DNA from 3 places in the Microbispora sp. NPDC088329 genome. Region 3 is predicted to be linked to each of the others. Evidence: riboswitches for the same ligand, from Rfam matches in the RefSeq annotation. Region 3 holds a riboswitch; each other region holds the start of a gene.
The links. A riboswitch is a leader RNA that binds a small molecule or an ion and turns the genes downstream of it on or off. The one in region 3 is predicted to bind cyclic di-AMP.
Positions count from the first base shown of each region.

Region 1: linked by a shared signal. The riboswitch ahead of AB0O28_RS15065 (CHAP domain-containing protein) and the one ahead of AB0O28_RS00205 (NlpC/P60 family protein) in region 3 are both predicted to bind cyclic di-AMP.
Region 2: linked by a shared signal. The riboswitch ahead of AB0O28_RS08835 (CHAP domain-containing protein) and the one ahead of AB0O28_RS00205 (NlpC/P60 family protein) in region 3 are both predicted to bind cyclic di-AMP.

Region 1 is NZ_JBFBIP010000006.1:227,349-237,695, forward strand. Features, by position in the region: gene AB0O28_RS15020 (TetR family transcriptional regulator) at 1-501, opposite strand, end outside; gene AB0O28_RS15025 (patatin-like phospholipase family protein) at 584-1,438, shown strand; gene AB0O28_RS15030 (hypothetical protein) at 1,528-2,910, shown strand; gene AB0O28_RS15035 (hypothetical protein) at 2,972-3,223, shown strand; gene AB0O28_RS15040 (GNAT family N-acetyltransferase) at 3,522-4,271, shown strand; gene AB0O28_RS15045 (DUF6295 family protein) at 4,437-4,724, opposite strand; gene AB0O28_RS15050 (dienelactone hydrolase family protein) at 4,735-5,478, opposite strand; gene AB0O28_RS15055 (tetratricopeptide repeat protein) at 5,592-6,791, opposite strand; gene AB0O28_RS15060 (AAA family ATPase) at 6,788-8,266, opposite strand; cyclic di-AMP (ydaO/yuaA leader) riboswitch at 8,536-8,678, shown strand; gene AB0O28_RS15065 (CHAP domain-containing protein) at 8,847-9,908, shown strand; gene AB0O28_RS15070 (DUF305 domain-containing protein) at 9,939-10,347, opposite strand, start outside.
Region 2 is NZ_JBFBIP010000003.1:321,518-331,864, forward strand. Features, by position in the region: gene AB0O28_RS08815 (helix-turn-helix transcriptional regulator) at 70-519, shown strand; gene AB0O28_RS08820 (VOC family protein) at 525-935, shown strand; gene AB0O28_RS08825 (excinuclease ABC subunit UvrA) at 1,081-3,471, shown strand; gene AB0O28_RS08830 (hypothetical protein) at 3,588-4,052, shown strand; gene AB0O28_RS08835 (CHAP domain-containing protein) at 4,298-4,978, opposite strand; cyclic di-AMP (ydaO/yuaA leader) riboswitch at 4,993-5,124, opposite strand; gene AB0O28_RS08840 (HAMP domain-containing sensor histidine kinase) at 5,345-6,520, opposite strand; gene AB0O28_RS08845 (response regulator transcription factor) at 6,517-7,170, opposite strand; gene AB0O28_RS08850 (hypothetical protein) at 7,313-7,891, shown strand; gene AB0O28_RS08855 (peptidoglycan-binding protein) at 7,888-8,967, shown strand; gene AB0O28_RS08860 (ABC transporter ATP-binding protein) at 8,964-9,767, shown strand; gene AB0O28_RS08865 (FtsX-like permease family protein) at 9,764-10,347, shown strand, end outside.
Region 3 is NZ_JBFBIP010000001.1:33,051-43,397, forward strand. Features, by position in the region: gene AB0O28_RS00180 (pirin family protein) at 234-1,136, shown strand; gene AB0O28_RS00185 (TetR/AcrR family transcriptional regulator) at 1,269-1,850, opposite strand; gene AB0O28_RS00190 (FAD-dependent monooxygenase) at 1,934-3,157, shown strand; gene AB0O28_RS00195 (hypothetical protein) at 3,267-4,172, shown strand; gene AB0O28_RS00200 (hypothetical protein) at 4,243-5,331, shown strand; cyclic di-AMP (ydaO/yuaA leader) riboswitch at 5,653-5,810, shown strand; gene AB0O28_RS00205 (NlpC/P60 family protein) at 5,869-6,435, shown strand; gene AB0O28_RS00210 (TOPRIM nucleotidyl transferase/hydrolase domain-containing protein) at 6,506-7,075, opposite strand; gene AB0O28_RS00215 (PEP/pyruvate-binding domain-containing protein) at 7,150-8,433, opposite strand; gene AB0O28_RS00220 (DNA-binding protein) at 8,493-8,888, shown strand; gene AB0O28_RS00225 (transcriptional regulator) at 8,885-9,520, shown strand; gene AB0O28_RS00230 (hypothetical protein) at 9,820-10,062, opposite strand.

The DNA of each region.
Region 1 (10,347 bases), on a different contig from region 3:
GGTGGTCGTCAGATCGAACAGGAGGCCCCGGATGACGGCCATGACCAACGTGGGCGTGACGGTGTCATCAGGGGTGGTGGCGATGTCGCGGAACGTGGCGCCGAGGGTGTCGAACCAATTCGTGATCGCCTCGGCTCGGTCCGGGTAGTTCTCGGGGCGAGCCAGGCCGTCGGCGTGCACCTCGAAGATCAGCCGGACGTACGGGGCACGCTCGGGCGCGCTGATCCAGGCCCAGATGCCGCGCAGGCGTTCCTCCGGAGAGCCCGCCTCCGGCGGGAGGTTCTCAGCCAACCGTGTCGCACCGCGGCGGCGGGCCTCGGCAAGGACGGCGGATACCAACTCCTGCTTACTGCCGAAGTCGTAGAGCAGCATCCGCGGGCTGGTACCGAGAGCCGCGGCCAGCGGCCGCAAACTCAACCCGGCCAGGCCGTGCGCCAGTACGTAGTCGGTCGCCCGCGCCAGCGTGGCCTCCCGCCGGGCGGGATCTGGGGGTCGCCCCACGGTGGATCATCCTCTCGCCGGCGCCGATCTCCGTCTACGTCAATATATGGTACGACTGTTTCAATAATAGGAGGAGACAGTCGTGCACTCACTCGACCGGGCACTCGTACTGGGCGCCGGAGGTCTCGTCGGCATGGCCTGGACGGCTGGGCTTGCCTGCGGACTGCGCCGCGCCGGGGTGGATCTCGGCGAAGCCGATCTGATCGTCGGCACCTCGGCCGGCGCGATCACCGCCGCACTGCTGGCCACCGGTCAGGACCCCGACCGGCTCGCCACCCCAGTGCGCCCTGCCGACTCCGGCAGCACTCCTCCCCAGGTGGACGGGCGCCGGCTGGGCGAGGCGTTCGCGGTGCTCGCCGGTGCCGCCTCGAATCCGGACGAGGCGCGGCGCCGAGTGGGCCAGATCGCCCTCGCCGCCGAGACCGGCCCCGAGCAGGCACATATCGCCCGGATGCGCGCCATGGCCGGCGCGGACCAATGGCCGGACCGGGAGCTGCTCATCGCCGCGCTGGACGCCGAGACCGGCGAGCAGGAGGTTTTCGACCGTGCCAGTGGCGCACCGCTGCCCTCCGCCGTGGCGGCGAGCACCGCCTTCCCGGGCATCTACCCACCGATCACCATCAACGGCCGCCGATACATGGACGGCTCCCTGCGATCGGCGACCAACGCCGGACTCGCGGCCGGAGCCCGCACGCTTGTCGTGATCGACCCGCAGGCGCACCTGTTCCCCCGCGAGTTGCTCCACCAGGAGCTGGCGGTCGCAGGGGCGCACACAGTGGTGACCATCGAGCCCGATCCGGAATCGATACGCGCATTCGGCTCGGACCTGAATGACCGGACGGCCTGGGAACCGGCCTACCAGGCGGGTCTTCGCCAAGCCACCGATGCCGAAGAGCAGCTCCGTCTCGCGTGGAAGACCGGATCACACACGGACTGAGCGCCGCCCGATCTCCGGGGTGGTGCCTTGCGTGGCCGGGTCTCGTTCTCGCCGCCGGATGTCGGCGGTGGGCGGTAGCGTGGCGGCTCGTGCCGAGAAGATCGCGATGGTGGTGGACCGCCGCACTGGTCGTGTCCACGGCGGGGCTGGCCTACGACCTGACCCTGACAGGTGCCGGCTTCGGCTGGTTCTCGTTCGGGTACTGCCCGGCGCGCGACCTCTACGACTCGGCGACGCGCCTGTGGTGGCCGGCCCGCGCGTACCTCCCTCTGGCCTGGTACGCCGGGCTTCCAGGGATCGTCCTCGCGTTCCTCGCGAACTGGGCCGCCACCTGGAGAGGCAGCCCTCGTGCCGGCCGCGTGCTGGCCCGCGTCGCGGTGGCGCCGCTGCTCGTCCTGTACGGCCTCGCCCCGCTGGCGTTCGCCGCGGACATCGCACGCGACACGGGCTGCCTCGAGAGGTGGGGCGGCCTTCTGGGAGTCAGGCTTTTCGTCGTCCCCGACGCCGTCGCCGCCGCGGCCGCCCTGTGCGTGCTGGCCGCGGTGCGCGTCCCCGGGCACCGGGTCCGGCGGGTGCTGCGGTCCGTGACGCGCCACCGGTGGCCGCGCCGCGCCGCCGTGCCGTTGGCCGCGCTGGCACTCGTGGCGTTCCTGCCGGTCGCCGATCTGGCCGCGGGGGACATCGCCCGTCGTCCTTGCGAGATGCACTCGGTGGAGGGGTCGGCGTCCGGCGCGCTCGACGTGCTGCCGTTCGGCGCGGGCGAGCGGGCGTTCCTCTGCGCCGCGCGCACGAGCGGGGGTTTCCGGAACGTCTCCGACCGGGACCTGCTCGCCTACGGGCACGCCGCGTGCGACGCCTATCGCCCGGGCGGCGCGGACATGTACCTGGTCGCCGCCATCTGCCCATCGGCGGAGGCGGACCTGCGGAAACGGAAAGCAGCGGAGGAGGCCGAGTTCGGGGCGTGGAAGGCGGCCAATCAGCGGGCGTGCGACAGGGCGCGCCACCGGCCGCTCGTCCGGCCGCTCCGGGTCGTCAGGGCGCTGATGGGCACCGACTACGGGATCATCGAGTCCGCCGAGACGGACGACGCGTTCGACGACGGGCTGCCGGACAGGCTCCGGGCCGGCGGGCTCGTCGCCGCCCTCCCGGGGCATCTGATGATCCTCACTCACTCCGACTTCGACAACTGCCTGACGGCGGAGCTGTACCGGCGGCGGCCTCCGGTCGAGGTGAAGGGCTGGGACCACGTGGTGGAGGTCGGCTATGAGAGCCCGACCGGCCACATCGAGCTGATGGATCCCATCGCGGGAATGAGCGACCTGCCGAACCTCGCGTTCAGAGGGAAGGGGCACTACCGGGTCAGGGTCCACTACCGCAAGCCGGCCGGCGACCCCGGAACCACTCAGGACCTCCTCATCATGATCTATCCCGGCGGCGGCCGCCGGACCGTCGAGTACCGCCCAGGGTCCTGAGACGGGACGGCACGGCACGGCACGGGCGTGTGCCGCTGCGGGACACCCGCGACCGCGGCTGGTGGCCCCCGACCTTCTCGTCCCCGCCGGCGAGCGGCAAGCCGCCGTCCTGGGCCCCGAGGGCCCCGGCCGCTCGCCGCGCACCTCCCGCCGGGAACGGCCCCTCGCCACCGTCGCCGACGGGGTGGTCGCGCTGGAGTCCGACCTGCTCCAACTGGGGCACGTGCCGAGGACGCCGCCGCCTTCGCCGCGCGGCTGGGCGTCCGGCGGCCCGGTGACGCGCCCGCGACGCGCTGACTCGGCAGGCGAATAACGGCTTGCGCGCTCACGGACCCTCTTGGGAGAGTGAGCGCGCTTCACACACGAACAATGCAGCGAAGGAACGAAGCCTATGTTCTCGGCGTCCCGCGGCGGCCGCCGTCGGCACTGACCGCCACGCCTCCCGCGACAGCGGCTCACTGCCTCACCGTCTCACGGTGGCCCCACGCGACCGGTGCCCCGCGCACCGTCTCCAATCCCCGTCCGGGATGGCTTTCCCATGCGAGTTCACCCCTCCGCTCCGCGCTGCGGGCGAACCGCTTCACCCTGTCATTCGTGAGGTCGATATCACCGTGGGCATCGATGTCCAGAGTTTCGCCGTGGCCAACCTGCGCCGCCGTCCCGAAGTCGTCGAGACCGGGGACTTCGTCGTGGGCGTGGATCCCGGCACCACCAGTCCGTACGTCAACTACGCGACACCCCTGCCCGGCGCCAGGCCGGGCGGGCGGGAGGTCGCGGCGCTGATCGGGGCGTTTCGCGAGCGCGGGCTCAAGCCCCGTCTCGAGTTCGCCCCGGACGCCGCGCCCGAGGTGGAGCCCGCGCTTCGTGAGGCGGGGTTCACCGTCGAGGCGGTGCACGACTACCTCGTCTGCACCCCGGCCACGCTGACGAGGCCGCAGGCCGCTCTCCCGGTGGAGACGCCGTCCACCGACGAGGACTACGCGGCGATCGACGCCGCACTGTCCGAGGCCTTCGGCGGTGAGTTCGCCGCCTCGCCGGAGGGCGCGGCCCGGCTGCGCCGCACACAGGAGGGCGGCGGCGCGGTCCGGTTCGTCCGGGCCCCCGGCGGCGGCTGCGCCGGAGCGGCCATGTGCTCCGCCCCGGCCGTGGGAACGTCGGAGCTCGCCGGGGTCGGCACCCGTCCCGGCCTTCGTGGACGGGGCATCGCCGCCGCGGTCACCGCCACGCTCGCCGAAACGATGTTCGCCGGGGGAGCCCGGTCGGTGTGGCTGGAGTACGGAGGCGAAGGCTCGCGCCGGGTCTACGAACGCGTGGGCTTCCGGCCGGGCGGCACCCGCCTGTACATGTCGCTCGACGTCTGACGCACCCGCCGGCCGCGCTATCCCCGCCGTTCACCCCGCTCGCTCAGCCCTGCTCGCTCAGCCCTGCTCACTTACTTCGGGCGGGCAGGGCGAGCGGCCCGACCAGACGCGGCCCGAGCGGACGCGGCAGGGGCGGGCGGACGAGACCGCGTCGGGAGAGCCGGATCAGGCGGAGGCGGGACGAGGAGCGGCCGACGCGAGGCCGGGCGGCGCCGCGGCCAGTGCCTTGTGGATCGCCTCGACCAGCGCGAGCGCCGCCTCCTCGGTGAGCTCGATGGCGACCCGGGCCGACGGGCCCTCCGAGGGGTTGGTCAGGTCGATGTTCACCGTGTGCTCATGGCACGCGTGGTAGGGATGATCGACGTAGACCATGCCGTCGGTGACGGTGAACCAGCCCGAGGCCCCCTTGGCGGCGCCGTCGAGACGGAGCTTCTCGGTGAGATAGGTGCACATCCTGGTCTCCTCAGGCGGCGAGGCGGCGGCCGAAGAAGCCGAAGACCTTCTTCCAGCCCTCCACCGCGGCGGCGGGGCGGTAGGCCGGCCGGTCCACGGCGAAGAACGCGTGGCCGGCGTCGGGGAAGACGTGGAACTCGTGTTCCTTGCCCAGTTTCTCCAGCTCCGCGGAGAGCACTCCCACCTCTTCCGGCGAGGGGAACCTGTCGTCCGCGCCGAAGAGCCCGAGCAGCGGGCAGGACAGATCGGCGGCCCGGGAGATCAGCGGCTCGGCCTTGAGCGGATATTCGGCGGGCGGCGCGGTGACGACGAAGGCGCCGTAGCAGTCCACCGCGGCGTCGATGTCCAGCGAGCACGCGGAAAGGAAGGCCTGCCGTCCGCCGGAGCAGTAGCCGATCACACCGATCCTGCCGTTGGCGTGCTCCAGGGCCTTGAGATAGGCCGCGGCGCCGGCGACGTCGCCGACGAGCTGTTCGTCCGGGATGCCGCCCTTGGCCCGGGCCGCCGCGGCCTGGTCGTCCGGGCTGACGCCGGCGCCCTCCCGGGAGTACAGATTCGGGCAGATCGCGGCGTAGCCGTTCGCCGCGAACCTGCGGACGATCTCCTTGGTGGCCTCGTCGTAGCCGGGCATGTGATGAATCACCACGACCCCGCCGTGCGGGGCGGAGCCGAGCGGCCGGGCCGCGTACGCTTCGAGGCCGGCGCCTTCGTGCCCGGTCACGGCGACCGTGCCGGCCCACATCGCGTCGGTCATAGTCCCTCCACCTGTGATCACGCTCCCGCACGAGCCGGTCGCCTCCGGCGGCGGGTCCAGGAGGGCCACGATAATGCTTGCTTTGACTAACTAAGCAATCGGCCCCGGGCCGGTCAGAGCGCGTGCGCCGCACCCGTCCCGAACAGGCGCCGCACGCCCGCCGCCACCCAGATGGAGGCCACCCCGGCGTACGCCGTGAGCAGCGCGACGGTGGGGAGGGACGCGATCGCCGACAGGACGGCGGCCAGCCCCAAAAGGCCCGACCAGCCGTACAGCACGAGGCGGCCGCGGGGCGCGCTCGTGTGCGCCGCCTCCTGCACGGGGGTGACCAGGGCCATGACGGCGGCGCCCGCCACCGCGGGCGCCGCCCCGCCGGTCGCCACGCCGGCCACGAGCAGCGCCGCACCCGCGGCGGGAAGGCAGCAGCACAGCGCCGCCACTCTCGCCTCCCTGGTGTCGAAGAGCAGCCTGGTGGCCCTGGCCCGGGCCAGGCGCAGGGTGGTGACCGCCTCGGCGACCCAGGCCGCCCAGTGCAGCAGCGCGATGAGGACGAAGACGGCGATGAGCGGCGGCACGGCCGGCAGCAGGAACACCATCCGCCATCCGCCGGAGAACGTGCCGCGAAGGCGCGCGAGCACGCGGTAGACGGGGTTACGCCGCTTCAACGCCGCCACCAGCAGGTCCCTGGCCTGGTCGAACCCGGGATCGAGGCGGAGCACCTCGCGGAACGCGCGGGCCGCCTCGGCCGGCGCGCCGAAGGCGAGCTGCGCCCGCCCGTACGCCAGATGGGCCGTCGCGCTCTCGGGATCCAGCCCGACGGCGCGCGCGGCCGCCTCCTTCGCCCGGAGGGCGTCGCCGAGCACGGTGAGGGCCACCGCGAGGATGCCGGCCAGGTCGGCGTCCTCGGGGTCGGCGGCGAGCCCGTGCTCCGCCGCGTCGGCCGCCTGCGGCCACTGCTCGAGGGAGACGTGCGCCCGAGCGAGCAGCTCCCACGCCGGCGCGTGCTCGGGGGACAGCGCCAGGCACGCCCGCGCGGCGGCGACGGCCTCGTGCGGGCGCCCCGCCCGGTGGTACGCGTGCCCGGCGACGTAGTGGGGAAACCAGTGGTCGGGCGCGAGCCGCACGGCCTCGGTGGCCTCGCCGATCCCCTCGGACGCCCTGTGCTGCTGCGTCAGCGCCACGGAGAGGAAGGCGTGCCCGGCGACGTTCTCGGGCTCCCGGGCGAGCAGGCCGCGCAGTTCCCGTTCGGCCTCCGCCGGGCGGTTCAGCGTCAGCAGCGTGCGTGCCCTTTCGAGTGGCGCCGCGGCCGTCACCACCTGCCCTTGCCGCCCTTCTTGCCGCCGAACGCACCGTTGGATGTGCCGTTGATCCAGGGCATCAGCTCGTCCCAGGCGCCGGAGTCGTTGGCGTGCAGGACGTAGTTGCGCGCGGTGGTCAGCCACTCGCGTACGGCCGTGGGCCGCACCGTCTGGGCCGCGGCCAGCAGGTCGGGTGTGGACAGGGGGATGGGCCGGCCCGCGCTGATCGACTGATGCAGCTTGGTCTCCACCGCGCGGTCGACGACACCCTTGAGGTCCGCGCCCACGAACCCGTCCGTCACCCGGGCCACGGCGTCGTAGTCCATCTCGGCCAGCGGCTTGTCTCGGCAGAGGATGCGCAGGATGGCGGCGCGGGCCGCGGCGTCGGGCGGCGGCACGAACACCAGCTGGTCGAAGCGGCCGGGCCGCCGGAACGCGACGTCGATGTACCAGGGCGCGTTGGTGGCCGCCAGCACCAGGACGCCGTCGTTGGCGTTCTCGTCCACGCCGTCGAGCTCGGCGAGGAACTGGTTGACCAGCTGGCGGGTGTGCGCCTGGCGCATGTCCGAGCGGCGCGCGGCCAGCGCGTCGACCTCGTCGAAGAAGAGCACGCACGGCCGGTTGCGCCGGGCCATCTCGAACGTGGCGTGCAGGTTGCGCTCGCTGGACCCGATGTACATGTCCAGGATGTCGGCCAGGCCGACGTCGATGAACGACGCGCCGAGCTCTCCCGCCGCCGCCCTGGCCAGGTGGGTCTTGCCCGCGCCGGGAGGGCCGTACAGCAGCACTCCGCCGCCCGCCCGCTTGCCGAACGCGGCGAACAGCTCGGGCTGCTGGACGGGGAGCAGGAGCTTCATCCGCAGCGCATCCTTGACCGCCTCCATTCCCGCCACGTCGGCGAAGGTGACACCGGAGCGCTGGACCTCCACGTCGCCGTCGTGCGCCGGTGCGGGGTACGCAGGTGGGGGGTACGCCGGGCCGGGTGGCGGCCCCGGCGCGTACGGCGTGCCGGGCTGCGTCTGTGGCTGCTGCGCCTGGCTCTGCTGTGTCTGGCTCTGCTGTGTCTGGGTCTGGTACGGCGTGGCCGGCTGCGGCTCCAGCCGGGCGGCCAGGCCGGGGTCGGACAGCGACGGATCGCGGGAGACCGCGTCGTGGTAGCGGCGCGCCGCGCCGGGCACGTCACCCTCGCCCAGCAGCGCCCTGGCGGCGAGCAGCCCGATCCGCGGCGGGAAACCGGGCTCGGCCAGGAGTGGCTGGAGCGCCGACAGCGCGGCGCCGTAAGAGCTCTGCCGGACGAAGGCCTCCGCCAGACCGGCGACGACGTCCGGGTCCCTGGGCGACAGCAGGAGGGCGGCCCGGTACTCGGCCTCGGCGTCGGCGAGATATCCCTTGGCCAGGAGCTGCCCGGCGAGGTGCCGCCGTAGGGGGAGGTTGTCCGGAGACAGCCGCGCCGCCTCCCGGAGGGCTTGGAGTCCGGCGTCGTCCAGCACTGCCCGGGTCCCTTCTGTCGGTCGATCCGAAATGACCGTAAGGCTACCCACGTGGTCGGACAGCGGTGATCTCTACAGGCTCCGCCCGGCCGTCGGCGCCCCCTGTGGCGCATCTCACGGTTGGTTGCCCGCAACCGTGGGGACCTGCGGGAAACTTCGGCCGACCGCAGCAGGAATCGGGCTGTTTGCCGGGTTTTTGGCCGTGTCTTACTTGTTATCTACTAAGCTTCCCGTGTGTCACGCCGGTGAGCGGTCCTCAACCCGAGGACGACCGGCGACCGCCGAATCCCGGATGTCATCGATCCCGGGAACCGGGGACCCACCTTTTCTGGGGTGAATCCGGACCATCCGGTAGGGCTACTCCTGGCCCGAACCCGTCAGCTAACCCGGTAGGCGGCCAAGGAGAGGAGAGCGCGTGGAGTGTCCGCTCCACCTGCCCACCCGGTCCGGGGTCCGTCGCCCGGACCACATGCCCGCCCTGGAACGTCTCCAGGCTTCCGGGGTGATGGCGCGCCCGTGACGGGCTGCCACGTCTCCCGTTTCTGATCCCGCCCCGCCGCGGCCGTGTCTTCCGGCCGCCGTGCCGTCACGCGGTGATGCCGCCCTGCCGTCACGCCCGCGGGCCGGTTCGTCATGTCTCGAAGCGCGCCATGAGGAGCCCGCGATTTCCACCGATCCGATAGCACGACAGCTGCTCGACGCCGTCCGCCCGGAACTGGGCTACCGCGAACGAGCCGGGAAACACACGAAGTTCGGCGAATGGTACGCCGACACCATCGCCAAGGACCCCGACTTCAGGACCGCCCCCTGGTGCGACATGTTCGTCTCCTGGGCGGCGAACCAGGCGGGCGTACAGGACCGCGTCGGCGAGTTCGCGCTGACCACACGGCACGCCAAGTGGTTCAAGGAGCACGACGCGTGGAGCGGCACGCCCGAGCCGGGCGCCGTGGTCTTCTTCGACTGGTCGGGGTCCAAGAAGATCCGAGACATCGACCACGTCGGCGTGGTCGAGAAGGTCGTCCACGGGAAGGTCCACACGATCGAGGGCAACGTCGACGGCGTGTGGCTGAAGCGCAAGGTACGCGACAAAAGCAAGATCGTCGGGTACGGCCTGCCGCGCAAGGTCAAGGTCACGCCGAAGGCGCCGGTGACGATCCAGCCCGTGGCGGCGGTGCACGCGAGCGTCCCGGGTGCGGTGGGGCTCACCATCAGGAACTTGGCGGCCACGCAGGGGCAGTCCCCCGGCGTCGTGTGGTCGCCCGGCGACGCCGTCCTGCCGGCCGGCCTGCTGTTCGCGGTCGTCTCCACCGCCGTCACCGGGCTCCGGGTCAAGGCCGCGGCGGCGACCTCCGGCGGACGGCACCGCAAACGCGGCCCCGGACGGGTCACTGCGCGTGCCACGGTGGGGGCCACGGTGGGGGCCACGACGCGGGCCGCTCGCCCGTCCGCGCGGGCGTCCGCGAATCCGGCGCCCGTCAATGTTGTGTCCGGCGGTCCGGCGCCCGTGTCCGGCGGTCCGGCGCCCGTCAAGCCGGCGCCCGTCAATCCAGCGCCCGTCAATGTGGCGTCCGTCAATGCGGCGGCGTCCGGCGGTCCGGCATCCGGCGGGGAAGACGGCGCCCCTCGCCCGAGCATCGTCTGACACCGTCGGCGGCCGCCCGCGTCGTCCGCTTCATCCCCGCAGGCGTTTCATCTCCGTGATCTCGGCCGACTGGCTGGACACGACGGACGCCGCCAGCCGCCGGGCCGGCTCGTAGACCCCGCCGCGCAGTTCGTCCCGCCCCATGGTGACCGCGCCCTCGTGGTGCCGGATCATCATCGAGAGGAACTCCCGGTCGAAGGCCCGGCCGGACAGCCCTTCGAGACGGCGCATCTCCTCGGGGGACATCATGCCGGGCATGGCGTGACGGTGCGCCGGCGCGGGGCTCTCGCCGGACACCGGCTCGCCCCAGGCCGTGAGCCAGCCGCTCATCGTCCGTATTTCGGGAGACTGGGCGGCTTCGATCCGCTCGGCGAGCCGCACGACCCGGGGGTCCGACGCCCGTCCCTCGGCCAGTTTCGCCATCTCCACCGCCTGACGA
Region 2 (10,347 bases), on a different contig from region 3:
GCGGAAAACGGCCATGCCGGCGGGCGGTGGCCGCGCGAAAGTGTCGGTGGCGCGACGTACTATCCCCAGGTGACCAGCAGAACCGCCTCGCCGCAGCACCTGCGCGATCTCGCGCTGCTGCGCCGAGTCCGTGACCGCATCGACCGGGAGTACGCACAGCCGCTGGACGTCGAGGCGCTCGCCCATGGTGTGAACATGTCGGCCGGGCACCTCAGCCGCCAGTTCCGGCTCGCCTACGGCGAATCGCCGTACAGCTATCTGATGACGCGGCGCATCGAACGCGCGATGGCGTTGCTGCGCCGTGGCGACCTCAGCGTGACCGAGGTCTGCTTCGCGGTGGGCTGCTCGTCTCTGGGCACCTTCAGCACCCGCTTCACCGAGCTGGTCGGCGTGCCGCCCAGCACCTACCGACGCCAGGCGGCGGACGCGACCGCGGGCATGCCGCCCTGTGTGGCGAAACAGGTGACCAGGCCGGTCAGGAATCGAGAAGCGCCACTCGCCGAGCCGCGGCTAGCGTGACGGCCATGGACGTCAGGATTCACTCGGTCTTCCTCCCGCACGACGACCCGGACGCGGCCCTGGCCTTCTACCGCGACACCCTCGGTTTCGAGGTCCGGGGCGACGTCGGTTACGGCGGGATGCGCTGGATCACGGTCGGTCCTCCCGGCCGGCCCGGCACGTCCATCGTCCTGTACCCGCCGGCCGGCAACCCCGGCGTCACCGACGACGAGCGCCGCACCATCGCCGAGATGATGGCCAAGGGCACCTACGCCATGATCACCCTGGCCGCCGAGGACCTCGACGGCCTCTTCGAACGGCTGCGGGCCGGCGGCGCCGAGGTCGTTCAGGAGCCCGTCGAGCAGCCGTACGGGGTTCGCGACTGCGCCTTCCGCGATCCCGCGGGCAACATGATCCGCGTCAACGAGCTGCGCTGAGGCGGCCCTACCGCATCGCCGGTTCCGCGGCGGCCCGCGCAGGGCGCGCAGAACCGGGCGTACCGCTCGAAGCTGGTTGAATCAGTCAGGCGACGCCGGCGCGGGTCGCGAGGACGGCTCCGCCTGAAACTTATATGGAGACACGATGACCATGGCCCCGAGGACGGACACGCGGTCGGCCACGCCGCACGTCGCCGACACCCACGACCTGATTCGCGTGTACGGCGCGCGTGAGAACAACCTCAAAGACGTCAGCGTCGAGATCCCGAAACGCCGGCTCACGGTGTTCACCGGCGTCTCCGGCTCGGGCAAGAGCTCGCTGGTGTTCAGCACGATCGCGGCCGAATCGCAGCGGCTGATCAACGAGACCTACTCCGCGTTCGTGCAGGGCTTCATGCCGACGCTGTCCCGGCCCGAGGTCGACGTGCTCGACGGGCTGACGACCGCGATCGTCGTCGACCAGGAGCGGATGGGCCCCAACCCCCGTTCCACGGTCGGCACCGTCACCGACGCCAACGCGATGCTGCGCATCCTGTTCAGCCGGCTCGGCCGGCCGCACATCGGCTCGCCCCAGGCGTTCTCCTTCAACGTCGCCTCGATCAGCGGCGCGGGCGCGGTCAAATTCGAGCGCGGCGGCAAGACCGTGAAGGAGCGGCGCGAGTTCAACGTCACCGGCGGCATGTGCCCGCGCTGTGAGGGCATGGGCCGGACCTCCGACATCGACCTGTCCCAGCTGTACGACGACTCCAAGTCGCTCAACGAGGGCGCGCTCACGATCCCCGGCTACAGCGTCGACGGCTGGTACGGCCGCATCTTCAGCGGCTCCGGTTTCTTCGACCCGGACAAGCCGATCCGCGACTTCACCAAGAAGGAACTCCACGACCTGCTCCACAGGGAGCCGACCAAGATCAAGGTCGACAACATCAACCTCACTTACGAGGGCCTGATCCCGCGGATCCAGAAGTCGATGCTGTCCAAGGACAAGGAGGCATTGCAGCCGCACGTCCGGGCGTTCGTGGAGCGGGCGGTGAAGTTCATGACCTGCCCCGAGTGCGGCGGCACCCGGCTCAGCGAGGCGGCCCGGTCGTCCAAGATCGAGGGGGTCAGCATCGCCGACGCCTGCGCGATGCAGATAAGCGACCTGGCCGACTGGGTCCGCGGCCTGGACGAGCCGTCGGTCGCGCCGCTGCTCACCACGTTGCAGCAGCTCCTCGACTCGTTCGTGGAGATCGGACTGGGCTATCTGTCCCTCGACCGGGCGTCGGGCACGCTGTCGGGCGGCGAGGCGCAGCGCGTCAAGATGATCCGCCACCTCGGCTCCTCGCTCACCGATGTCACCTACGTCTTCGACGAGCCCACGACGGGCCTGCACCCCCATGACATCCAGCGGATGAACGGTTTGCTGCTGCGGCTGCGGGACAAGGGCAACACGGTGCTGGTCGTGGAGCACAAGCCGGAGATGATCGCGATCGCCGATCACGTCGTCGACCTCGGCCCCGGCGCCGGCACGGCGGGCGGCATGGTCTGCTTCGAGGGCACGGTCGAGGGGCTGCGGGCCGGCGGCACCGTCACCGGCCGCCACATCGACGACCGGGCCGGCCTCAAGAAGTCGGTGCGCACGCCCACCGGCACGCTGGAGATCCGCGGCGCGACGGCGAACAACCTGCGCGACGTCGACGTCGACATCCCGCTCGGAGTGCTCGTCGTCGTCACCGGAGTGGCCGGATCGGGCAAGAGTTCGCTCATCCACGGGTCGATCCCCGCCGGCGCGGGTGTCGTGTCGGTCGACCAGGGCGGCATCCGCGGCTCGCGGCGGAGCAACCCGGCGACGTACACAGGGCTGCTCGACCCGATCCGCAAGGCGTTCGCGAAGGCCAACGGCGTGAAGCCGGCGCTGTTCAGCGCCAACTCCGAGGGCGCCTGCCCCACCTGCAACGGCGCCGGCGTCATCTACATGGATCTGGCGATGATGGCCGGGGTCTCCACCACCTGCGAGGAGTGCGAGGGGAAGCGGTTCCAGGCGGCGGTGCTGGAGCACAAGCTCGGCGGGCGCGACATCAGCGAGGTGCTCGCGATGCCGGTGGAGGAGGCCCAGGAGTTCTTCGGCTCCGGCGAGGCGCGCACGCCGGCCGCGCGCGCCATCCTCGACCGGCTCGCCGACGTCGGGCTCGGCTACCTCACGCTCGGCCAGCCGCTCACCACGCTGTCCGGCGGCGAGCGGCAGCGGCTCAAGCTGGCCACCCACATGGGCGACAAGGGGGGTGTCTACGTCCTGGACGAGCCGACCACCGGCCTCCACCTCGCCGACGTCGAGCAGCTGCTCGGCCTGCTGGACCGGCTGGTCGACTCCGGCAAGTCGGTCATCGTGATCGAGCATCACCAGGCCGTCATGGCGCACGCGGACTGGATCGTCGATCTCGGTCCGGGCGCCGGTCACGACGGCGGCCGGATCGTCTTCGAGGGCACTCCGGCCGATCTCGTCGCCGCCCGCTCCACCCTCACCGGCGAGCATCTCGCGGCCTACGTCGGCGCCTGACCGGGGCCGTCGGGGCCGTCGCGGGCACCGCGACGGCCCCCCGCAGGAACATGTCGTCAGGACACGTCAGGCACTAGGGTGACCGCGATCGCCTGCGTCGGCAAAAGGAGATGATCATGACCACCGACCCGACGATGACCCGGATCGGTCAGGGGGTGGAGTTGCATCACCACCAGGGCCGGCGTGAGGCCGCGCGCGACCTGTTCGCGCAGATCTGGGACGACATCGGCGGTGAACAGGGCGACCCGCTGCATGTTTGCGTCCTCGCCCACTCGATGGCCGACGTACAGGACGACGTGCACCAGGAGCTGATGTGGGATCTGCGTGCGCTTGCCGCCGCCGATCTCGTCACCGACGAGCGGGTGGCCCAGGCCGGGGTGCCACTTTCCGTGGCCGGCCTGTATCCGTCCTTGCACCTGAACCTGAGTGAGTGCTATCGCAAGCTGGGCGACTCAGGCCGCGCCCGTGAGCATCTCCAGCAGGCGCGGGCCTTGATCGGCGAACTCGGCGACGACGAGTACGGGCGGCTCATCAGGGGCGGCCTGGAGCGGCTGGCCGAACAGTTGGGCGAGGCCACCTGACGCGCTCCGGTTTGATCGAGTCGGACCCCACCAGGAACGCCTGTCCTTCTAGGATCACTGGGTCTGTTGGAGGCTCGATCCTTGCCCCGATCGACCCGGCCGGACGGCCCCGCTCGGGAACCCGTCGCGGATCGCGGCGTGCGCATGCACAGCGATAGCGGGCGGCACTCCGGTCCTTCGCGTGGACGGCGAAGCGCGCCGGGATCGCCGGCGCGCTTCGGGGTCCGTGCCGGACCGCCGGCCCGTCAGGCGGAGGCGGTGGTGGAGGCGTCCGCGGGATACATCGGGTAGCCGTACCCGACCACCTGCGAGGTGGGGCGGGTGCGGGTCTCGACGGCGCCGCCGTCGCCCGTGTTGCCCTCGATGGTCCGGATGGTGCCGTCGCCGTTGTCCTTGACGACGAAGCCGACATGCACGATGTCGTCGATGTCCTTGCTGCCGTTCCAGTTGAAGAACACCACCGCGCCCGGCTTGGGCGTCTGACCCCAGCGGCCGTGGTCGGCGAACCAGCGGGCGTGCTCGACCGTGTAGGCGTCGGAGCCCATGACGGGCCCGATGCCGAGCTGGTCGCCGACCCAGGAGACGAACATGTCGCACCAGGCGGCGTTGAGGTAGCCCTTCAGGGTGCCTCCGTCGCGGGCGAGGGTCTCACGGGCGCGGGGCGAGGACATGTACCACTGCTGGAACTTGGTTCCGCCGCCGGCCGCGTTCTCGCTGATCCCGACCTGGCTCCTGGCCAGGGTCAGCACGTCCGCGGCGCTGATCTTGGGCAGCGTGGAGGCGATCTCGGCCATGGACTGCGAGGCCGCCGGGCCCTTGCCGGCGTGCGGGTTGTCGGCGTGCGCCGCCGGCGACGCGACCAGCACGGTGGCGGCGAGGGCCCCGCCCGCGAGGGCAGCGCGCATACAGGTGTTGAGGACGTGCATGGTGGGGCGAACTCCCTTACTTCCATGCCGCCTACCGGGTTAGCTGACGGGTTCGGGCTGGAAGTCGCCCTACGGCAGGCATGCCGATTCACCCCAGGAGAGGTGGGTCCCCGGCTCCGCGGACGCGGACTCGGCGGCCGGGCGGCAGGCCGGTATCGGCCGGCCGCGTCGGTCTGAGGAGGGCTTCTTGACCATTGAGATGAGCAAGTGCGCCCTGAGATGCCTAAAAGGTAATAGACCAGGTCAAACCGGTCAAGTTAGACCAAGTCAGATTTTACGGTGCTTAGTGCGGCAAGTCGGGCGGGGTGGGTAGCAGGCCGCGCCACGTGATCATCAGGGGCGCGCCGTGGCGCGCGCAACCCGTGATCACCCGGGCAGGCGCACGGTCACCGCCAGGCCGCCTTCCGGCCGGGCCAGCGCCTCCGCCGTGCCGCCGTGTGCCACGGCGATGGCCCGGACGATGGACAGGCCCAGCCCCGCCCCCCGGGCGGAACGCACGCGGTCGCCGCCGAGCCGGCGGAACGGCTCGAACATGTCGTCCACCTCGTACGGCGGGACGAGGGGCCCGGTGTTCTCCACCGTCACGCTCACCCCGGCCTCGTCCTCCCGCAGCCGGACCCAGACCTCTCCGTCGCGCACGTTGTACTTGATCGCGTTCTCCAGCAGGTTGAACAGGCAGCGCTCGAGGAAGAGCGGATCACCCTGCGCGACCGCCGGGCGCAGGTCCTCGTGGACGACCACCTTCCCGCGTCGCGGCTGCAGGTCGATCTGCTCCATCACCGTGCGGACGACCTGCCGCAGGTCGACCGGCCTGCGGCAGGTCACCTCCTGCTCCGACTGGGCCAGCATGAGCAGGCCCTCGATCAGCCGCTCATACCTCGCGTTCGTGCCCAGCAGCGCGCGGGCCAGCGCCTTGAGGTCCTCCGACGCGGCCGGTTCCTCCAGCGACACCTCAAGGACCGTACGGTTGACCGCCAGCGGGGTGCGCAGCTCATGGGAGGCGTTGGCGATGAACCGGCGCTGGGCGTCGAACACCCGGTGCAGCCGGTCGAGCATCGCGTCGAAGGTGTCGGCGAGCCGTTTGACCTCGTCCTGCGGGCCGCGCAGGGCGATCCGCTCGTGCAGCGTGCTCTCCGACAGCCGCTGCGCGGTCTCGGTCACGCGGTCGAGCGGGCGCAGAGCGCGGTCGGCCACCAGGTAGCCCAGCACCACCGCGACGGCCCCGACCAGGATCATGACGATCACCGTCGACCTGAGCACGTCGCTCAGCACGTCCGCCGCCCCCTGCTCGACATTGGTCCGCACCCGCTGCGCGAGCAGGTCGCCGTCGGGCAGCCTGCCGCCGGGGACGGCATCGGGGGCGCCCGCGCCGGTCACCTTCGACGCCACCGCCACCACGAACCGCTGGTTGAGTGCCCGCGCGGTCAGCAGGTGGGTGAACCACAGCAGCACCGACCCCGCCAGGAGGAACAGCCCGCCGTACAGGAGGGTGAGCCGCATCCGCAGACCGAGCCCGCCCCACAAGGACAGGACGCGGGTCACAGCCGGTACCCCCGGCCCGGCACGTTCTCGATCACCGGCGGCTCGCCCAGCTTGCGGCGCAGCGAGGTGATCGTGACGCGCAGCACGCCGGTACCGGCGCCGGCGTGCTCGTCCCACACCTTCGCGCGCAGCCGGGCCGGGGTGACCAGCCCGCCGCCCGCGCTCATCAGCTCGTGCAGCACGTCGAACTCCTTACGCCCCAGCGCCACCTGCCGCCCGTCCCGCACGACCGTGCGGCGGGCGGGGTCGAGCCGGATCCCGGCCCGCTCGATCGCCGGCGGCACCGCCCGGGGCGTGCGCCGGGCCAGCGCCCGGATCCGGGCCACCAGCTCGGCGAACGCGAACGGCTTGACCAGGTAGTCGTCGGCGCCCAGGGACAGGCCCCCGACCCGGTCCCGCACCCGCCCGGCCGCCGTCAGCATGAGGATGCGGCTCGCCCCGCCGGCGCCGACCAGCTCCCGGCACACCTCGTCTCCGTGCACCTCGGGCAGGTCGCGGTCGAGCACGACCACGTCGTAGTCGACGTAGGCGGCCAGCTCCAGCGCCTCCCGGCCGTCGCAGGCCACGTCCACCGCGATCGCGTGCAGCCGCAGCCCGCGGGCGACCGCGTGGGCCAGCTGTTCCTCGTCCTCGACCACGAGCACCCGCATTCCAACCTCCCGCTCGGCTCCGAGACTGGCGCAGGAGGTGTTAGCCGCGGATAAACGGATCTCGCTTATCCGCGTTTAGCACCGCCTCCGCTGAAGTTGGGCCCCGTCCCGGGCGAACGCCCCGGGAAAGAAGGAGCGACCCATGCGCTTACGACCGCTGCGCGCCCTGGGCCCGGCATTCGGGCTCGCGCTGGCACTGGCCGCCTGCGGCGCGGCCCCCGCGGACGACGGGATCGCCAGTGCGGGCGGCGCCACTCCCGGCGCCACTCCCGGCGCCACTCCCGGCGCCACTCCCGGCGCCACCACCGGCACCGCGACGGGCGCGACGACGAAGCCGTCACCGGGCACCGTCGACCGGCAGGAGGCCCAGCTCAAGTTCGCCCAGTGCATGCGCGAGCACGGCGTGGACATGCCCGACCCCGGCCCCGACGGCCGCGTCCGCATCATGGGCAAAAAGGGCGAGGAGGCCGTGATGCGCAAGGCCATGCAGGCCTGCGAGCACTTCATGAAGGACGCGGTCGGCGACAAGCTCGGCGGCGACGACCCCCAGGTGCGCGACCGCATGGTCAAGTTCGCCCAGTGCATGCGTGAGCACGGCATCGACATCCCCGACCCGGCGCCCGGACAGGGGATCCAGTTCAAGCTCAAGCCGGGCCAGGAGAAGGCGATGGAAGAGGCGCAGAAGGCCTGCGAGGAGCTCGCGCCGGGGAGCAGGCAGTGAGGAAGGGCCTGGTGATCGCGGGCGCCGGCGTCCTCGCCCTGGCCGCCGCGGGAACCGCAGTGGTCCTGTCGGGCGGCGACGGGGCCGGCGCGGCCGGGCCTACCGCACCCCCGGTCCCCGCCACCGGGGTTCCCGCCACCGTGTCGATCAGCCGGCAGGACGTGGTCGACACCAAGACCGTGGAGGGGGCGCTGACCTACTCCGGCGAGCGGCAGGTGAGCACCGACGCCACCGGCATCGTGACCTGGGTGCCCGCCGAGGGGGCGATCGTCCGGCGCGGCCGCCCGCTGCTCAGGGTCGACCGCAGGCCGGTGGTCCTCATGTACGGCTCGCTGCCGATGTACCGCCCGCTGCGGCAGGGCGTCGACGACGGCCCGGACGTCGAGCAGCTCGAACGCAACCTCAAGGTCCTGGGCTACGGAGACGACCTGACCGTGGACGACCACTTCAGCTACGCCACCTATCTGGCCGTCAAGCAGTGGCAGGACGACGCCGGGCTGCCCGAGACCGGGCAGGTGGACGCCTCCCAGGTGGTCTTCCTGCCTGCCGCCGCCCGGGTGACGGACGCCAAGGTCGACGTCGGCGACAGGACCACGCCCGGACGCCCGGCCCTCACCGTGTCGGGCGTACGACGGCTGGTGCACGTGGACCTGTCCACCGACGACCAGACGCTGGCCAGGAAGGGCGCCAAGGTCACCGTGGAACTGCCCGGTGGCGAGCGGGTCACCGGGAGGATCACCTCGGTCGGCACGGTGGCCGAGTCCGTCCCTTCCGGGCAGGGACAGGACGAGGGCAGCACCGTCGACGTCGACATCACCTTGGGCACGACCCCGAAGACCCGCCTCGACAAGGCCCCCGTCGAGGTGGAGCTGGTCAGCGAGCGGCGGGAGAACGTGCTGGCCGTGCCCGTGGAGGCGCTGCTGGCCCTGCGGGAGGGCGGCTTCGGCGTCGAGGTGGTCGAGGGCGCCTCCACCCGCGTGGTCCCGGTCGAGCTCGGCGCCTTCGGCAGCGGCATGGTCGAGATCACCGGCGCCGGCCTCGCCGAGGGCATGAAGGTCGGGGTGCCCGCCCCATGAACCTCCCGCAGTCCGAGCAGCCGTACGTGGTGGAGCTGCGCGAGGTGACCAAGGTCTACGGCGGCGTGCGGGCCCTGCGCGGGGTGGACCTGCTCATCGAACACGGCGAGCTGGTGGCCGTCGCCGGGCCGTCCGGCTCGGGCAAGTCGACCCTGCTGCACCTGATCGGCACACTGGACCGGCCCACCACGGGCACCGTGCGAATCGCCGGGCACGACGTGGCCGGGCTTCGCGACCGCGAGCTGTCCGCGTTGCGCGCCCGGCACCTGGGCTTCGTCTTCCAGCAGTTCCACCTCGCGCCCGGGGTGAGCGCGCTGGACAACGTCGCCGACGGCCTGCTCTACACCGGCACGCCGTTGCGGGCGCGGCGGGAACGCGCCGCCGCCGCGCTGGAGCGGGTGGGCCTCGGCCACCGGCTGGGCCACCGCCCCAACCAGCTGTCCGGCGGTGAACAGCAGCGGGTGGCGGTGGCCCGCGCCGTGGCGGGCGACCCGCCGCTGCTGCTGGCCGACGAACCGACCGGCAACCTGGACTCGGCGGCCGGCGCCGAGGTGCTGGCAATCCTGCGCGACCTGCACGCCTCCGGCACCACGATCGCGGTCATCACGCACGACCCCGAGATCGCCGAGTGGTGCCCCCGGCAGGTGCGCGTACGCGACGGCCGGGTCGTCGCCGACACCGGGCACGGCACCGGACGCCGGCCTCCCGGGCCCGATCCCAAGGCGCGGACGGATGAACCGGCGTGCCCCACCGGCACCGGGCGCGACCTGGTTCGGGAGACCGGGGAAGGGGCGCGATGATCCGGCAGCACATGGCTCCTGCCAGGCTCGGGCCGTCCGACGTCCTGCGGACCGGCGCGGCCGGGCTGCGCACCCGCCCGGCCCGGGTGGTGCTGTCCGCGCTCGGCATCGCCATCGGCATCGCCACGATGATCGCGGTGCTGGGGATCTCGGCCTCCTCCCGTGAGCAGTTGCTGCGCCAGCTCGACCGGCTCGGCACCAACCTGCTCACCGTCTCGCCGGGGCAGACGGTGTTCGGCGGGGAGGCCCAGCTGCCCAAGGAGGCGCTCGGCATGGTCCGGCGCATCGGGCCGGTCCGCACGGCCTCGGCCACCGGATCGGTCGACACCACGATCCGGCGCACCGATCGCATCCCCAAGGCCGTGACCGGCGGCATCGCCGTCCAGGCCGCCACCGCGGGCCTGCTCACCACCCTGGAGGGCCGGGTCGTCACGGGCGCCTGGCTGAACGCCGTCACCGAGGCGCGGCCCGCCGTCGTGCTGGGTGCCAAGGCGGCGGAACGGCTCGGCATCAACAGAACCGGCGCGCAGGTCTGGATGGGCGAGCGGTGGTTCACGGTCGTCGGCGTCCTCGGCCCGAT
Region 3 (10,347 bases):
CCGGCCGTGACGATATGCGACGGATCAGATGCGGAATCGTCTCACCCGCCGGATGTCCGGGGCCGCGGAGACGCCGAGGGAATGTCCGGCGATCACCGGTGGTTCCAAGACAACGAAAGTTGAAGTTTCAATCAGAAAGGGCGGCCATGCCCGCTGTCACCGCAGACACCCTGACGCTGCCACGAGTCGCCGTACCGGATCCGGCCGTTGCAGCACCGCGCCCCGTTCTCTCGGTGACGACCGCGCCCAGCGGCTTCGAGGGCGAGGGCTTCCCCGTACGGCGCGCGTTCGCCGGGGTGCCGCAGGCCATGCTGGACCCGTTCATCCACATGGACCAGATGGGCGAGGTCGAGTACGCCCCGGGCGAGCCGAAGGGCACGCCGTGGCACCCGCACCGCGGCTTCGAGACGGTCACCTACATCATCGACGGGGTCTTCGAACACCAGGACTCCAACGGAGGCGGCGGCACCATCACCAACGGCGACACCCAGTGGATGACCGCCGGGTCAGGCCTGCTGCACATCGAGAAGCCGCCGGAGCACCTGGTGGTCTCGGGCGGGCTCTTCCACGGCATCCAGCTGTGGGTGAACCTTCCTCGCGCGCACAAGTTCCACCTGCCCCGCTACCAGGACATCCGGGGGCGTGAGGCGGCACTGCTCGCCTCGGCCGACGGCGGCGCGCTGCTGCGGGTGATCGCCGGCGAGCTGGACGGGAACGCCGGCCCCGGCGTCACGTTCACCCCGATCACGATGGTGCACGCGACCGTCAGCCCCGGCGCCCGGCTGGACCTGCCGTGGAACCCGGAGTTCAACGCCCTCGCCTACGTGCTGGCCGGTCAGGGCTCCGTGGGCGCCGAGCGGCGGCCGATCCGCAAGGGGCAGCTCGCCGTCCTCGGCTCCGGCGGGTCGCTGACCCTCGCCGGGGACACCGCTCAGCCCCAGGCCGAGCCCAATCTGGAGGTGCTACTGCTCGGCGGGCGGCCGATCCGCGAGCCGGTCGTGCACTACGGGCCGTTCGTGATGAACACCCGCGCCGAGATCATTAAGGCGATGGAGGACTACCAGGCGGGCCGTCTGGGCGTCGTCCCCGCCGAGCGGGTCCCGCACGCCGACGGACCCCTGACCGCGACGGACTGACCCGCCCGCCGGAAGGCCGGCCGGCAGGCGCGCACACCCGCCGCCCGGCCGGCCTTCGACAGCGGAGCCGCGGTTCCCTACGCGGGCCCGACGTGGACCGCGACTCCGGTACGACCCTCCGGGCCCCGCCGGTCACTGCGGCCCAAGACGCGCGCCGACCGTACGCAGCGCTTCGAGAAGATCGCGCGCCGACGGGGCGTGATCGGGATCGACGAGCCACTGGGTCGCCATCCCCCCGAGCAGCGCCTGGTAGAACGAGCCGACGGCCATCGCCTTCCGCTCGTCCGCGCCCGGATCCAGGTTCTCGAAGATGGCCGCGAGTCCCAGCCTCGCCTGCCGGTTGGCGGCCCCGAACGCCTCGCGCAACTCGGGCAGACGGTCCATCTGCGCGATGAGCTCGAACTGAATGGCCCAGAGCGGCCGCAACCTGACGAAGGACTCGATGATCCGCGTCCAGGTCGCCTCGAATCGCTGTGCGGGGGCGCCGCTGAGCGACGCGTCGGCGGCGAGAGTCTGCTCGATCTCCTTTCCCCATTCCTCCATCGCCTCGATGAGAGCCGCGTTGAGCAGCGCCTTGGTCGATCTGAAGTGATAGCCGATGGCGGCGAGGCTCGTGCCGGCGGCCGCCGCGATGTCCCGCGCGGTGGTGCCGGAATATCCCTTCTCCATCAGGCAGCGCTTGGCTCCCGCGAGCAGATCTTCCCGGTTTCCCATGGTCGGAGCTTAGCCGACGTCCGAACAAACGTCTTGCACATTTGTCCTAGACATTTGATTGAGACGTTTGTACAGTCTCAGTCATGAAGCACATCCTGATCTCCGGCGGGAGCGTCGCCGGCCTGACGCTGGCTTTCTGGCTCCGTGAGCACGGCTTCGCGGTGACCGTCGTGGAACGCGCGCCCTCGCCGCGGGACGGCGGCTACAAGATCGACATTCGGGGAGCGGCACTCGACGTCGTCGCCCGCATGGGGCTGCTGGAGGAGGTGCGGCGGCACAGCACGGACATGCGGGTCGCACGCTTCGTCGACGCGCGGGGCAGGCAGACCGGCACGATGAGCGCCGACCTGTTCGGCGGTCGCGAGGGAGACGACGTCGAGATCATGCGCGGTGACCTCACCCGGCTCCTGCACGCGGCGATCGGAGACACCGTCGAGTACGTCTTCGACGACTCCGTCACGGCCCTGCGGGAGACCGCGGACGGCGTGCGCGTCACCTTCGCGAACAGCTCCCCGCGTACGTTCGACCTGGTGGTGGGCGCCGACGGCCTGCACTCGAACGTCCGCGCGCTGGCCTTCGGTGAGGAGTCCCGGTACGTCCACGACCTCGGGCACCACATCTCGATCTTCACGGTGCCGAACCATCTCCACCTGGACCGCACGGAGATGATGCACCCGGCCCCCGGCAGAAGCACCGGCATGTACAGCACCGGGCGCGGCGACGACGCCAAGGCGATGTTCCTCTTCTCCTCGCCGCCGCTGGAGTACGACCGGCGGGACACCGGCCGGCAGAAGAAGCTGCTCGCCGAAATCTTCGCCGGTCAGGGCTGGGAGGTCCCTCGTCTCCTCGACGCGATGTGGGACGCGCCGGACTTCTACTTCGACTCCATCAGCCAGGTGCGCATGGACCGCTGGTCGTCGGGCCGGGTGGCCCTGGTCGGTGACGCCGCCTACGCCGCGTCACCCGCGTCCGGTCAGGGCACCAGCCTGGCCCTGGTCGGCGCCTACGTTCTCGCCGGCTGCCTCGCCGAGACGGCAGCAGACCACGCCGCAGGAGACCACGCCGGGGGGTTCGCCGCGTACGAGCGGGAGATGCGGCACTTCGTGGAGGAGAACCAGAAGCTCGCCGCGAACAACCTCAAGGGCATGGTGCTGAAGTCCAAGGCACAGATCCGGTTCCAGATGCTGATGTTGCGGCTGATGCCGCACCTGCCGGGCAAAGACCGCATGATCGAGCGGGTCACCGAGCCCATCCGCAGGGCCGCGACCGCGATCACGATCAGGGATTACCGAACGCCGGCCGCGTAGCCGCGGACACCGTCATCCGCGTGACCAGCCAACGCCGATCGCTGGGGATCCAGCCCGAATCCGGAACATTCCGAGGTTCTCCGGCATCTCACCCGGCATGAGATTGCGCATGGCTCTCGCGGCACTTCTCCTGGCCACCGTTCCGCTGAGCGGACAGCCCGCGGCGGCCGCCACGCCGGCCACGATCGCGTACGCGCGGCTGACCCAGGCGTGGGAACTGGTCCTGACCGACGGAAACGTGGTGAAGGTGCCGGAAGCGCTCGCCGCGGCACCCGACGACGCGGTCAACGCCGGCTGGCGGGCGCCGTTCCTGATCAGCGGGGACGGACGGCACTTCTTCTACTTCCGCGAGTCGGACGGCCTGTTCGTCGAGCGGACCCCCAACGGCAGGGAAAGGGTGGTGTCACGGGAGATCAAGGCGTACGACATCGGCGAGGAGTGGCCGTGGGTGTCGTATGACGGGAGTTTCGTGATCGTCGGGAACTCCGCACCGGCGCTGGGGGCCTTCGTGGACCTGCGGAAAGGCACGACGATGTCGAATCCCGGGGGAAGGGACGACTGGAGCTTCGACGGATTCAGCCCGGACGGCGAGCGGCTGCTGTTGAGAAGGGTGGGCGGGAGCCGGGTGACGGTGTTCGATCGGCGACTGCGTGCCCGGTTGCGGCTGAAGGCGAAACTGTCGCCGGACGCGCTGGCGAACGACCACCACACGGCAGTGGAGCTCGTCGGCACGTCACCCACGTTGCGCAGGCTGCGCCCGGTCGACCTGCGCACCGGCCGCGCGGGCCGCACCGTGACCGTGCGGTTGCCTCGCGGGCAGTACATCGACGACCTCGAATTCGACCAGAAGGGACGCCTGATCGTCCGGTCGAAGACCAAGACGGGCGTGGCGATCTACCGGGTCTCGAAGACGACCGGCAAGGCGTCGCTGCTGCGCAGCCTCGCCAGGCCCGACGCGAAGGCCTGGGTGCTCCCGGGCGACAGCGCCTACGAGCCGTGGACGGAGAAGAAATGAGCCCGGCCGTCACCCGTGTGAACGGATGCCCTCTCCCAGACGTCGTACTGGCGAGTGGAGGGGAAGCACCATGCGTACCGTACTCGTCTCGGCCGTGACGGCGCTCGGGCTGGCGTGCATGCCGGCCGTGGCGGCCTCCGGCGTGACCCACCAGGGCCCGCAGGCCGGGCAGACCGCGTCGGCGTGGCGGCTGACCAGGGTGAACACACTGCCGGGGGACGACGTACTCAACGACCTGACGGTCCTGGGCAACGGGTCGGTGTGGGCGGCCGGTCACCGGGTCGTGAACGGCAGGCAGCGGGGACTGGTCCAGCGGTTCGACGGCGGCTCGTGGACGGTGATCCCCGGCAGCCCGCCGTACGAGCTGAAGGCCGTGACGGCGACCTCGAACAGGGACGTATGGGTCTTCGGCCCGAAGAAGGCCGCCCGGTGGAACGGCCGCGCGTGGACCACCCTCTCGCTCGGCGGCTTCTCGGCGACGGACGCCGACGCGGCGGGCGCGAAGGACGTCTGGGCGGTCGCCGAGTCCTCGGCCTCGGCCAGGCACTGGAACGGGTCCTCCTGGAAGAGCGTCCGGCTGCCGGCCCGCGCCGCCGCCGTCGACGCCTTCACCGCCGGTGACGTCTGGGCGGCGGGAACCACGGGCGACCGTCCCGCGATCATGCGGTGGAACGGAAGGTCCTGGGCACTGGCGCCCACGCCCGCGATCAAGCTGCCCGCTCCCGACGCGGCCGCGGTCCTCAACGACATCGCCGTCGTGAGCCCGGCGAACGTGTGGGCCGTCGGCGGCGTCACCTGGGAGGGCGCCGACGACGAGGGCGACGACGTGACCTACGGCCGCACCCTGGTCATGCACTGGAACGGCAGGTCATGGGACACCTCGATCGGTGCCGCCAACGCGCAGCCGTACACGGAGGTGGAGCCCGACGGTCAGGGCGGCGTGTGGGTCGTGCAGGGCAGCTGGAACCCCACCCTCTGGCATGTCACGGGTTCCGCGTGGCGCGGCGCCCCGCTTCCCCATAAGGCCGGCACCGACGCCGTCCTGTTCTCGATCGCGCGCAGGCCCGGGACGGCGACGGTGTGGGGCGCGGGATTCACCGTGCCGCAGGGCGACCCCGACGACCCCTCGGCCAACGGCGCGTTCTGGCGCACGCGCTGACCGGCTCGTCCGCGGGCACGGCCGACTCTCAGCGCGGGCACGGCCGGCTCTCGGCCCGGCGCATGGCCGAACGCCGTGAAGGTCGCCCTCTCGGGATGTGATGAGCGTCACAAAAAGCAGCCTCACCTGCGTACTGACCTGCGGTTTTTCCTTTTGATCCTTTAACGCCTTTTTGCCCCCTTTGCAGCGATATGGGGCTGCTTGGTAGTTTCCTTGCCCTACGGCGGCGCCCCTGTGGCGCCGCCGCGGCGAACCCGGCCCGGCCGTGTTCGGAAGAAACCATCCACAGTCACCGCCGCCATGTCCTCTCCGCCCCCCTGGGCGCCGGTGATGCCGAATCCGAGCAGCAAGGAGGCCCGGAGCCGGGGAACCAGTCGACCTTCGCCGAAGGTCTGGGGTGAATCGGCGCGCATGCGCCGTAGGGCGACTTCCCTGCCCGAATCCGTCAGCTAACCCGGTAGGCGCAAGCGGAAGACCGTAGGGAGAGATCCCCTGTCCACCAACCCCACCACTCTGCTCCGCATCGCCATCGTCACTGTGGGTAGCGCCACGCTCACCGCCTCCGTAGCGGGCTTCGGCGCACTGCCCGCGGCCGCCGCTTCGGAGACGATGGCAGCTCCGCCCCCGGCCCCCGGGGTCATCGCACCCGAGCCCGCCGTCACGGGGGTCACCCCGGACACCAGCGCGGCTCCCGCGGCGGAGGACGCCGCGGACAAGAAGCTCACCAAGGCCGCCCTCCAGCAGAAGAAGGCCGAGCGGGCCATCAAGGTGGTGAGAAAGCACCTCGGTGACCCCTATGTGTGGGGCGCCACAGGCCCGCACGCGTTCGACTGCTCCGGGCTCGTCCAGTTCGCCTGGCGCAAGGCCGGCGTCAAACTCCCGCGTACGACGTGGTCGATGCTCAACGCCGCCAAGAGAAAGGTCTCCCTGGCGCATATCAAGCCCGGCGACCTCATCTTCACCAGCGGCGGCGGTCACGTGGGCATGTACGTGGGACACAAGAAGGTGATCAGCGCGCCGCACAGCGGCGCGGTGGTCAGCGTCGACAGGCTCAACGGCTATTGGAGGAACGGCTTCCTGACCGCCGTACGCCCCGGCGTCTGACCCGGGACGTCGTAGAGGCGTCCGGCGGAGCTGCCCTGCCGGGGCACCGTCAGGGCAGCTCCGCCTCTGCTCACCCCTGCCGCAGGTGGGCCAGCAGTCCGTCCAGCGGCCGTGGCACGCGGTCGGGCTCCAGTGCCGCGACGAGCCTGCCCGAGTAGCGGATCTTGCGTCCGCCGCCTGATCCCATGAACCGGCGCAGCTGGTCGTGAGTGCTCCGCCCGCGCCATCCGGATTGCTTCTGGAGTGTGCGGAATGAGCGGAGCTCGCCCTCGGCATCGAGGACGCGTTCCACCGTGGCGGTGCCGAGGGCGCGGATCAGCTCGTCTTCCAGGTCGGCCACGCACACGAAGAACCCGAGCGTCTCCAGATCGCTCCTGTCGAGGTCGGATCCCAGGCCGGCACGCTCGAGGCCCCTCCGGAAGGCGCCCTCTTCACCGGCGTCGTACAGACCGGCCAGCCGGAGGTCGCGACCGGCGGGGCCGAACCTGCAGGCATATGTCCCGATGTTCGTGGCGCCGCCCATCGCCACGACGGAGATGCCTTCGGCCGCGAGGTCCCGGCCGCGGCGCTCGGCCAACGTCTCGACGGCCGACTTGTCACTGGTCCCCTCGACCAGGACCACAGTGCGCGTACGGTTCACGCGCTCAGCCTCGCACCCCATCCGGTGGAGTCCGTACCGGTTTTTCCTCCTCATGGGAGCGGCAGCGTGGCCGGCTACGTCGAGCCCGCGTTCGCCTCTGTGCCCGCGATGATTCCGGGCTCCGCCGTGGCGGTGCCGGTGGTGCCGTCGATGGTGACGACGGTGCCGTCGCGGAGCCTGCTCGTCACGTTCGGGATGCCGAGGACGGCGGGGATGGCGCGTTCCCGAGCGACGATCGCGGCGTGGGAGAGCACGCCTCCGGTTTCGGTGACGACGCCGGCGGCGATGCGCAGCAGCGGTGTCCAGGCGGGGTCGGTGAAGGGGCAGACGAGGATGTCGCCCGGACGCACGCGCGCGAAGTCGCCGCGCCCACGGACGATTCTCACGGTGCCGGTCACGGTGCCGCGGCTGCCCGGCGTCCCGGTGAGTGTGACGGCCGGCATGTCCGAGGCGTCGGAGGGCGATGCCGGTGGTGGCGGTGCGGCGGTGACCGGCCGTGCCTGCAGAACCCAGACGCGGCCGTCGGCGATCGCCCACTCGATGTCCTGCGGTCCACCGAGCACGGCGGCGATCTGTCCGCCCAGCTCGGCCAGCCGCGTGGCGGTCACGTCGCCGAGCGCCGGCCGGTTCCGGGAGCCGGTGGGCACGTCGCGGATGACGAGCCGCGTGCCGCGCCGGTCAAGGCGCTGCTGTTTGTCCGCCACGGTGCGGGTGACCGACCCGTCTGCCGTGACCCGGTAGGAGTCGGGGGTGACCCTGCCCTCGACGACGCTGGGGCCGAGGCCCCAGGACGCCTCGATCCGGGTCGCGTCGCCGGAGTCCGCGGGGGTGAACATGACCCCGGACACCTCGGCGTCCAGGTGGCGTTGGACGATGACGGCCATCACAGGGTCGCCGGACGGTCGGCCGTCGCGGCCGGAGGCGGCCCGGTATTCGACGGCACGCGGGGAGAACAGCGAGGCCCAGCAGGCACGTACGGCCTCGGCGACCTCACCGGCTCCCTGCACGGCGAGGAAGCTCTCGTGCTGACCGGCCGCCGACGCCTGAGCGGTGTCCTCCCGCGCTGCCGATGATCTCACCGCCACGGGCGGATCGCCGAGCTCGCCGAGCGCGCGTTCCAGCGCGTCGATCACGGCGGCGTGGACCGGCCGGGCCTCGATCGTCCGTGCCGCCGCATGGACGTCGTCCGGCTCGCCGGCGAACCGCCCGAGGTCCAGGTCGCGGACAGCGGCCAGATAGGCGGCGAACGAGACGACAAAGCCGTCGGGCACGGGCAGACCCGCGCGGAGCAATGCGCCGAGGGCACCGGCCTTGCCCCCGCAGGTGCCGGCGACAGCCTCCATGAGGGGTACGATCATCCGCCCCGCTCCTCAACAAATTGTTGACAATAGTTTATTGATTGTCCATCCTGGGACGCATGCGACGCAAGCACGACAGCGCGTACGGCGTGGGTTCCGACCACGTGCAGGCCCAGCGTGAGCAGGACGCGCGTGCACGTCTTCTGGACCTGGGCGCTGACGAGCTCGACGCCCGCCCATGGCGCCCCTCACCCGCCCCGCCGTCGGCGGTCGACCTCGTGCAGTTCGCCGTCTGGCGCAACGCCGGCCTGGACCCGGAGGACATCCTGAGCGCGCTCGCCCTCCTGCCCGCCGCACGAGCCGAGGTCGAAGGGCTCGAATCCGCCCTGCTGTTCATCGCCAGGAGCGCGGGTCTCACCTGGGCGCAGATGGCGCACGCGATGGGGTTCAACTCCCCTCAGGCGTGCCAGCAGCACTACATGCGCCTGACAGCGCGACAGGACGCCGACTCATGACGCGAGAGTCTCCGCTCGACCTTTTGGTCCTGCACGCCGTGCGTATCACCGGCTTCGCGGACACTCCGGTGATCGCCCGCCGGTACGGGCTCGACGAGGCCACGACGAAAGAGGCGCTGCGCGACGCCGAGGCGCGTGGCTGGGTCGAGCACACCGCCTTCGCCGGCACCGGAGGCTGGTCGTTGACCGACCCCGGCCGGGCCGAGAACGAGCGCCTGCTCGCGGCCGAACTCACCCGCGCCGGCGGTGCCGACGAGGTCCGCGACGTCTACCGCGGGTTCCTCCCGCTGAACGCCCTTCTGCTACACGCCTGCACCGACTGGCAGATCCGCCCCACCGCCGGCGATCGGCTCGCCGTCAACGACCACTCCGATCCGGTCTGGGACGCCGGGGTGCTCCATGAGCTCGCCTGCATCGACCGGGCACTCACGCCACTCGCGGACCGGCTCTGCCGCGTTCTCACGCGGTTCCGCGGATATGACACACGGTTCTCCACAGCCCTGGCCCGCGCCCGAGCCGGGGACGGCGCCTGGGTCGACCGCACCGACGTGGACTCCTGCCATCGGGTCTGGTTCGAGCTCCACGAAGACCTCATCGCCACGCTCGGCATCGACCGGCACGCGGAATCCTGACCTCGATCTCCGGACGACTCCGCGCCACGGCCACGGAGGGACAGACGCCGAAGCGGTCAGGCCCTGGTCGACGTCGTCCTCCCGCCGTGGCCCCGTTCTGGGATGGATTGCCGGACCAGAAGACGAACGAGACCTCCGGGCAGGCCTGACCGCCGCCCGGAGGTCTCAGTGATTCCGATCACTCCTCCGTCGAGGTCGTCACCCCGGCGAGGCACCGGGCAGAAGGGTCTCCGGCGTCGACACCGGTCGACGAGCCCGTATTCATGCGACCCACCGGTCCTCCGGAAGGTCGGGACGGCTCAGCGTTCGTAGAGGTACCACCCGCTGGGCGTCCCCTCGCAGTAGTACCAGTCCCCGGAGTGCCCTTCGGCCTCGGCTTTCTTCTGCTCGAAGTAGCCTTCCACGGCATTGCAGATGTATTTTCCGGCCTCGCTGGGCGCGAAGCTGCTGATCAGCGTGGCCGCCTGTGCCGGGCCGGCGAGCAGACCGGCGCTGGAGGCGGCGGCGGCCGCGACGACGGCGATGCGCGTTCCGAGTTTCACGCTTCGACTCCCATCGATCGGGTGCTGGGGGCGGATCCGGAGCCCACGGCGAGTTGATCTCGTACCGCCGACGGTAGGGTCCGCGACGGACGGCTCCCTGGATCTTCTGAACCGGGGTTTGGCATGCCTACCGAGATCCCGCGGTTCTGCGCTATGGCGGCAGGCTGAAGGCTTCGCGGCCATTGGGGAAACCCGCAGGTAGTCCATGCCGGCGAGGCTCCTGCCCGCGTCCCCGCGCCGCCGACCGGCAGTGCGCTCGACGGCTTGCCGTACGGCGCGGGCCGA